4 regions of the Methylophilus luteus genome follow, and region 3 is predicted to be linked to each of the others. Evidence: predicted binding sites of a transcription regulator. Region 3 holds the regulator's gene; each other region holds the start of a gene.
What was found. The regulator sigma-54, encoded in region 3, starts transcription at its own class of promoters, with help from an activator protein. The targets are predictions, from matches to a motif close to TGGCACNNTTCCTGCT.
Positions count from the first base shown of each region.

Region 1 (2,206 bases), on a different contig from region 3:
CCTGGGTTGGTGATCGCATTCAATGCGCGCGCATGTTTGATGATGCCGCCGATGTAGTAAAGGGCGAAATCGCTCAGGCCAGCATAGCCGTTACCTGCAAACAGGTTCTTGCCATCTTTCCATACTGATTGGTGTACGTGCATGCCAGAACCGTTATCGCCAAACATAGGCTTAGGCATAAACGTTGCAGTTTTGCCGTAAGCATGTGCAGTGTTGTGCACTACGTACTTAAGGATCTGCGTCCAGTCAGCACGTTGTGTCAAGGTTGCAAATTTGGTACCGATCTCACATTGGCCAGCAGTCGCCACTTCATGGTGGTGCACTTCAACAGGCACGCCCAGCTCTTCCAGGGTCAATACCATGGCAGAACGGATGTCGTGCAATGAATCGACTGGAGGTACCGGGAAATAACCGCCTTTAACGCCTGGACGGTGGCCGGTATTGCCGCCTTCGAATTTTTCACCTGATGACCAGGCAGCTTCTTCGGAGTTGATCTTAACGAAACTACCACCCATGGTGGCATCCCATTGCACGCTGTCAAAAATGAAGAACTCTGGCTCTGGGCCAAAGTAGGCAGTGTCGCCCAGGCCGCTGGATTTCAGGTAGGCTTCTGCACGTTTAGCCAGGCTGCGCGGGTCGCGGTCATAACCTTTACCATCGGTAGGGTCAACCACATCACAAGTCAGCACCAGTGTCGGCTCGTCAAAAAACGGGTCTATGAAAGCAGTGTTTGCATCAGGCATCAGTTGCATGTCAGATGCCTGAATGCCTTTCCAGCCTGCGATGGAGGAACCGTCAAATGCATGACCTTCGGTAAATTTATCTTCGTCGAAGTGAGAAACTGGCACAGTCACGTGCTGCTCTTTACCTCTGGTGTCGGTAAAACGGAAATCGACAAATTTGATGTCATTTTCGGCAACCAATTTCATTACGTTTGCAACGGACATTACATTCTCCTCAATGAGCAAGGTCTAAATTTTAAGTTGCACACACAAAAAACGGGACATGTTGCGGATGTCCCGGAACGTGGGCAAATACAAATAATGATTCGGGATTATGGTTCACACTCAATCCCGCTAAATCTCAGAGTGTAATATTAGCAGGAAGCATGCCACCCAAAAATATGCATTTTACGTGGTTTACAGGTAACCTGCATAAAATAGTAAAAACGGATAGCACCATTTGTGTGCATTGCAACAAATAAGGCACAAAAATAGTGCATTCACGCTAGCCTTAGCATTCAAAGGTATACTCGCTACTTTATCAAGTCTGATCAATACTAAAGGTGTCATATTGAGTAATGTAGAAAATATTTTAGGCAGTGCCCAGGCACGCGGCACGCAAAATAACCTGCCCTACGCCGGAGCGCTCACGCCAGAAGAAACCTATCAACTGGTGAATGAAGGTCAGTCCGTGGTACTGGTGGATGTACGCTCGCGTGCAGAACTGGAACTGGTGGGTCGGGTGCCGCTAGCGACACATATCGAATGGGCCTTTTACCCGGGCATGGTGGCTAACCCTGATTTTGCCGCGCAGTTACAAGCGCAGGTCGATAAACAGAGCACCATCGTGTTCATGTGCCGTACCGGTGGCCGCAGCCACAATGCTGCCCTGCTGGCACAACAGCTAGGCTACGGCAAAGCTTACAATATGCTGCAAGGCTTTGAAGGCGACGCCAACGAGCACAAGCAGCGCACGCTGATCAACGGCTGGAAACACGCCGGATTGCCGTGGACTAATTAACTGGCAACTCGCCAACTGACAGCCGCACATGACCACTGAAAAATTCGCAGTGATTGGGCATCCAATCGAACACAGCAAATCGCCTTTGATACATCAGGCATTTGCCCGGCAGTTTGGCAAAACAATGACCTACGAAAAGCTGCTGGCACCGCTGGATGGCTTTGCCGCAACGATTAAACAGTTGCAGCTAGAGGGCTACCGGGGAGTGAATGTGACCGTGCCATTCAAATTTGAAGCATTTGAGGTCAGCCAGACGCTTTCAGAGCGCGCAACTGCCGCTGGTGCAGTCAATACCTTGAGTTTTCAGGGCGGGCATATCAGCGGCGATAACACCGATGGCTGCGGTCTGGTCAATGATATCCTCAAGCACTGGCAGCGCACCATTGATGGCCAGAAAGTATTATTGCTGGGCGCAGGCGGTGCCGCACAAGGCGTGATATTGCCGCTATTGGCCCAACAGCCC
Region 1 is NZ_JBHTKB010000003.1:9,019-11,224, reverse strand. Features, by position in the region: gene glnA (type I glutamate--ammonia ligase) at 1-947, opposite strand, end outside; gene ACFQ1Z_RS12425 (rhodanese-like domain-containing protein) at 1,294-1,743, shown strand; gene aroE (shikimate dehydrogenase) at 1,772-2,206, shown strand, end outside.
Region 1: the regulator sigma-54 is predicted to act here: its motif matches at 1,099-1,114, upstream of glnA (type I glutamate--ammonia ligase).

Region 2 (2,206 bases), on a different contig from region 3:
GAATGCTTTGCTCAAACCGATCTTGTAGTCAGTGTAGTCAGGGCTGGAAGCGCCTGAGAAACTTGAGCTTGGCAAGTTTGTGCCGCCGTCACTGGAGAATGTTGTATCCAGTTTACCATTTACATTCAATTGACCAACGTGACCAACCAGTGTCAGGTCCCACCATGGCAATGGATAGTTCGCGTTCACTTCAAAATAGGTACTGCCTTTGGTGCTGCCATCCCAGCCGGTCGCGCGCTCGGCACCGAACCAGTCAGTCAGGGTCACAGACAACTTGGCGCTTACCCAGCCATAAGCCAGGCCAAAGTTGACTTCAGCGGTATCCCAGCGGCCACCACGTGGTGTTAACACTGTGTTTGCACCATCTGGTCCAACAGAAGCAGAACCTCTGTATTTTTTCCATGAGCCACCTGGATACAGGTAACCGATCAAACCGACACTGTAGCCTAAACCTTCGACGCCAGGTACGGCACCATTATAACCACCGTACACATCGACTTCAGCCGTTGCATCAGGAAAAGTGTTAGGTGTGACGTTAGAACCCCAGGCACCGACATAAAAGCCGCTGTCGTGCGTAATGTCCAGGCCACCTTGTACAGAAGGTTTGTGCCAGTTTTGTGAAATACCGCGCGCGTAGTAATCAGACACGAAGCCGATGTTGGCTGTCGCTGCCCAAGGCGATTTAGCTTCTACAGCCGCTGGCGCTTTTTCTTCAGCTTCAGCTGCATAAGAAACTTGTGCCAGTGACAAGGTGCCTAATACTGCTGTAAGTAAAATAGATTGACGCATCTATGAGTCCTCTCTCTATAAAAGTCTTGATCGAATTGTTGTAAACGAGAATGAAACAACATTGACGACTAAGCAAAGCATGTGCCAATCTATATAATTGTTTAAAATCATATAGTTACATTATTTATTTTAAAATATAACTACCAATACTTATTTAAGTGATTGATTTTTATTGATTTATACAAATAAATGGCGGTTAAAACCTGGCTATTCAGCGGCCAGACATGCTAGAATCCAACAAAAAGGAGCACTGTGCCATGCTGTTTTCAAACGAGAGAATCAAAGAATTATCTTTTAAAATCAAACAATTAATAGAATCAAGCCCAATTTCAGAGCTTGAAGCTAATATTCACGCACTAATTCAGGGCGTGCTCACCAAAATGGAACTTGTTTCGCGTGAGGAATTTGATATACAGTCGGCTTTGCTGGCCCGCACCCAGCAACAATTACGTGACCTGGAACAAAAGATCAGCGCCCTGGAACAGGCACAAACACAAGCACAAGCAACAGAAAGTAAAAAATAATTTACAATTGTTAGCATTCCGTTAAGCAGGAGTGCAACATGAGTCTGGCCGTTTTATACAGTCGCGCCCTGAGCGGCATGCAAGCACCTGAAGTCGTGGTAGAGGTACATCTCGCCAATGGCCTGCCCAGCTTTACCATCGTCGGTTTGCCTGAAACCGAGGTCAAAGAGAGCAAAGACCGCGTGCGCGCCGCTATCCTAACCGCGCAATTCGAATTCCCCGCCAGGCGTATCACTGTCAACCTTGCCCCTGCCGACCTGCCCAAAGAAGGTGGCCGCTATGATCTGCCGATCGCGCTGGGCATACTGGCTGCTTCCGGCCAGCTGCCAAAAAAACATTTAGCCAGTTATGTGATTGCCGGTGAACTGGCGCTCACCGGCGCCCTACGGCCTATACGCGGCGCGCTGGCCATGACTTACCAGCTGCGCCAGGACAGCCTCAATATCCGCGCCGCGATTCTGCCCCAAGAGAGTGCATACGAGGCCAGCCTGGTCGAAGGTGCGACTATTTATGCAGCGGATAGCCTGCTTGCCGTGTGCGCGCATTTGTCCGGCAAACAGGCGTTGCCGCAGCAAGCAGCGCAGACCCACAGTGAAACACCCATGCTGGCAGATTACCGCGAAGTGAAAGGCCAGCTGCGTGCCAAGCGCGCGCTGGAACTGGCAGCCGCCGGACAGCACAGTGTATTGATGAGCGGCCCGCCCGGCACCGGCAAAAGTATGCTGGCGCATCGCTTTACCAGCATATTGCCCGCCATGTCCACGCAGGAGGCGCTGGAGAGTGCTGCGATATTGTCGTTGAACAGCCAGTTTCCTGCGACCAGCTGGAAACTGCGTTCGTTTCGCGCGCCGCACCATACGGCTTCTGCGGTGGCATTGGTAGGTGGCGGCAGT
Region 2 is NZ_JBHTKB010000003.1:286,689-288,894, reverse strand. Features, by position in the region: gene ACFQ1Z_RS13675 (TorF family putative porin) at 1-789, opposite strand, end outside; gene ACFQ1Z_RS13670 (accessory factor UbiK family protein) at 1,014-1,313, shown strand; gene ACFQ1Z_RS13665 (YifB family Mg chelatase-like AAA ATPase) at 1,352-2,206, shown strand, end outside.
Region 2: the regulator sigma-54 is predicted to act here: its motif matches at 861-876, upstream of ACFQ1Z_RS13675 (TorF family putative porin).

Region 3 (2,206 bases):
CACAGACCACAACGTGCGTGAAACGCTGGATATCTGTGACCGCGCCTATATCGTCAACGAAGGCGCAGTGTTTGCGGCCGGCACCCCCGATGAGATCATTCAGAATGAGGGTGTGCGTGAAGTCTATCTGGGCAAAAATTTTAGGCTGTAAGTCCTTATGAAGCAAAACCTGCAATTACGCATGTCGCAAAACCTGGCACTGACGCCGCAGCTGCAGCAGTCTATCCGCCTGTTGCAACTGTCGACGCTGGAACTGAGCCAGGAGCTGGAAGCCATCTTGCAGGAGAACCCTTTGCTCGAGATGGCCGACAATAATGAAGAAGGCGAGTTTGAAGACAACACGCCAGACGCCCCGTTAGCGGCACAGGCAGAAGTCGAAGACGCCAGCTCATTTGATGTCGCCACCCAACAGGATATCCCCTCGCCGGCCGACACCTTGCGCGAAGAGTTGCGCGATGACCTCAGCGGCAATGAAGGCGAACTGCCCAACCTGAATGAAGAATTCACGCCGCCGGAGTTTGAAGACGATTACGGCGAGTTTGGCAGCACCAGCAACTGGGATGAGGCAGGCCGCAACAATACCGACGATGAAGACGGCGATTTTTCACGCCAGGACGCCAGCAGCATCAGCCTGCGTGAGCACCTGATAGACCAGATACAGCTGGCGCACCTGTCGCACCGCGACATGAGCCTGGTCAAACTGCTGCTGGACAGCATCAATGACGACGGCTACCTGGAGCAAGACTTGCAGGAAGTGGTAGACAACCTGCCGCTGGAACTAGAAGTCGACCTGCTGGAACTGGAAACAGCGCTCAAGCTGATCCAGAACCTGGACCCCATAGGCATAGGTGCGCGTGACCTGCGCGAATGCCTGTTGCTGCAACTGCAGGCCCTGCCGGCCAGCACGCCCTACCTGAAAATTGCGATCGCGCTGGTGAAAGACCATCTGGCGTTGCTGGCCAATAAAGATTTTATCAAGCTGCGCAAACAGCTCAGTTGCGATGAAGCCTCACTCAAAGGCGCGCAGCAACTGATACGCCAGCAAAACCCGCGGCCGGGCAGCGAGTTCTCCAACTTTAGCCATGACCATTTTATCCAGCACGATGTGGTGGTGAAAAAGATCAAAGGTATCTGGGTAGCAACCCTCAACGACGGCGTGATCCCCAAACTGCGCATCAACCAGATGTATGCCGACATCCTCAAACGTAACCGTGAAAGCTCGGGCCAGTACCTGCAAAGCCAGATGCAGGAAGCCAAATGGATGATCAAGAATATCCAGCAACGCTTCTCGACCATATTGCGCGTATCACAAGCCATTGTAGACCGGCAGCGTAACTTCTTTGAGCACGGCGATATCGCCATGCGACCGTTGGTGCTGCGTGAGATCGCCGAAGAGTTAGACCTGCATGAAAGTACTGTTTCGCGCGTCACCACCCACAAGTACATGCTCACTCCACGCGGAGTTTATGAGCTTAAATACTTCTTTGGCAGCTCAGTCGCTACCGATGCTGGCGGTTCCTGCTCGGCAACCGCCATACGCGCACTGATCAAGCAAATGGTGGCAGAAGAGAACGAGAAAAAACCGCTTTCTGACAACCAGATCACCGATACCCTGGCGCAACAGGGCATAGTGGTGGCACGGCGTACCATTGCCAAATACCGTGAGTCATTGAGCATACCGCCAGCTAATCTGCGCAAATCGCTTTAATTTCCCAGCATCACGCCACTGCATAGCCGGTGTTATCCTCGGCATTGAGGAGTGCGCAACTTGGCTAGCGCAACCTGTGCGGACCGTGCAGCGCGAGTGATGCACTTACTGGAGTTGTAGTTAGGTATTTCTTTGGGTGGTTTAGTGATCTGATTCACCATTTTCTTTCGCCTCTAGGCGAGTTACTTTTCTTTGCTTGCACAAAGAAAACGTAACCAAAAGAAATGCACCCTAGCATCCGCTTGTTTCCTGCGTTGCTCACCTCAGGACTTTCGTCCGTTGCTTTGCCGGACTTAGGCATAAGCGGTCGCGAAACTCGCCCTGACAAGCCACACACACTGTGGCTTGTTGCGGAGCTCAGACAGTCGCTCCCTTCCTCCTTATTTTGATTCCGCTACTCGGCGCGTCAGATAGGGGCCCGGAAAAACACACGCCCTTAGTGAAGCTGGGGTTTTTCATATTTATTCCCGCGCAACCATTGCCATAGAATCGGTATTT
Region 3 is NZ_JBHTKB010000002.1:965-3,170, reverse strand. Features, by position in the region: gene lptB (LPS export ABC transporter ATP-binding protein) at 1-151, shown strand, start outside; gene ACFQ1Z_RS09500 (RNA polymerase factor sigma-54) at 158-1,708, shown strand.

Region 4 (2,206 bases), on a different contig from region 3:
TATAACCTGGTGCAGACCAAGGAGTTTGCCGGCCAGGAGCGCGCAGTCGGTTCTTACATCTATGGTTCCGGCAGTGTGCAGCAGGCGCACCAGCAACGCCTGCTGGAACTGATAGACCAGCAAGACCGCCATATAGAGTTATTCTGCCAGTTCGGCAATCAGGAGTTACGCACTGCCTGGGATAAGCTGCAGGCTACCGCCCCCTACCGCCAGCACCAGCAACTGCGGGCCAGGCTCACCACCGCAAAAGACCACCAGCCGCTGAAACCCAGTGATGCCGATATCTGGTTCGACCTGTGCACGCAAAAACAGACCAGCATCTGGCAACTGCAGTGCGTGCTGATCCAGAAGATGCATGACATGTTGGAAGTTTTGACCCACAAAGCCAGGCATGACCTGGAATATACCCAGGAATACCTGCAGGCCATCAGTGCCAAGGCTACGCCAGCCAGCACGCTGGATGGCACCTTTTTTAATCTGTCTATCCCGGTCGAAAGTGCGCTGAGTTTTCAGGCGCATGACAGCGCCCAAGCCTACCCTATGGCTTCCATGATCAGCTTGCTGCAACAGCAATCACGCCAGATCGCCGATATGGAAAGCGAGTTGTCGGATACGCGCAAAGCGCTGTCAGAACGCAAGCAGATAGAACGCGCCAAAGGCCTGCTCATGAGCAAGCTGGGCATAGATGAGATGGAAGCCTACAAGACCATGCGCAACCTGGCCATGGAGCAAAAACGCAAGATCATAGACGTCGCTGAAAACATACTCACCCAGCAAAAACTCCCTTCCTGATTGCTCTATTTGATGGTGCATGCGCACTGAATAAGTGCGATGCCTGGCGCGCTAAATGGCCTTGCACCGCCCTTGCAGCGGGTTTTTCTTTCTGAAACCCGCTTTTTTTCACTATTTTTGCAGTTGGCATACCGCTTGCTATATGACACTTAAGCACCACGGAAACGGGTGCCATTGTCAACGGCGATAATGGCTATGATGTATGACCGGGTGTGAAGTTTAATAAATGGATTTCCAGGACAAAGGCGTCCTGATGGTATCGCGCAAGCAATGCCATCAGGACGCCTTTTTTGTTTTTCATTTTCCATATTCATTTATTTTTTCAAGGGAGCAGACATGAGCAGTTCAGATAAAAAAGATCTGGTACAACCCGCAACACCACCTCAGCCCGAATCAGTGGATAGCCAGCGCCGTCATTTCTTTATGCATACCATGGCCGGCGCATTTGGTGCTGCCGCCATGATGAATATGGTGCCGTCTGCCATCCGCAGCCAGGCCTGGGCGGCTGGTTCAGATGCGCCCGAGATCACCGAAGTGAAAGTCGGTTTTATCCCGCTCACCGACTGTGCCCCTATCGTGGTGGCCGCACAAATGGGCTTCGATAAAAAATACGGCATCAAGATCGTGCCGTCCAAGGAAGCCTCCTGGGCCGGCGTACGCGATAAACTGGTCAACGGCGAGCTGCATGCCGCCCATGTGCTGTACGGCCTGATCTATGGCGTACAGCTGGGCATAGGCGGCCAGCAAAAAGACATGAATATCCTGATGACCCTCAACCATAACGGCCAGGGCATCACACTCGCCAACCAGTTGAAAGAAAAAGGCGTCACTAGTGGCGGCACCCTGAAACGCCTGCTGGATAACGAGAACCGCGACTTCACCTTTGCCCAGACTTTCCCTACCGGCACCCATGCCATGTGGCTGTATTACTGGCTGGCCAATTACGGTATCAACCCGGTCAAAGATGTGAAAACCATAGTGGTGCCTCCGCCACAGATGGTGGCCAATATGCGTATAGGCAATATGGACGGCTACTGTGTAGGCGAACCCTGGAACGCACGCGCCATTTACGACAAGATAGGCTATACGGTAGCCACCAGCCAGGATATCTGGACCGACCACCCGGAAAAAGTGCTGGGCACCAGCGCCGACTTTATTGCGAAAAACCCGAATACCGCGCTGGCACTGACCAAAGCCATACTCGAGGCCTGCCGCTATATAGACGCGACCAAGAACCGCCCTGAAGTGGCCAAACTGATCGCCGGCAAGGCTTATGTCAATGCGCCGGAAGAAGTGATAGAAGGCCGCTTCCTCGGCCACTACGACAATGGCATAGGCAAAAAATGGGAGGACCCCAACTACATGAAATTCTTCAACGACGGCAAGGTCAATTTCCCTTACCTGTCAGACGGCA
Region 4 is NZ_JBHTKB010000001.1:154,365-156,570, reverse strand. Features, by position in the region: gene ACFQ1Z_RS00685 (nitrate- and nitrite sensing domain-containing protein) at 1-792, shown strand, start outside; gene ACFQ1Z_RS00680 (CmpA/NrtA family ABC transporter substrate-binding protein) at 1,129-2,206, shown strand, end outside.
Region 4: the regulator sigma-54 is predicted to act here: its motif matches at 917-932, upstream of ACFQ1Z_RS00680 (CmpA/NrtA family ABC transporter substrate-binding protein).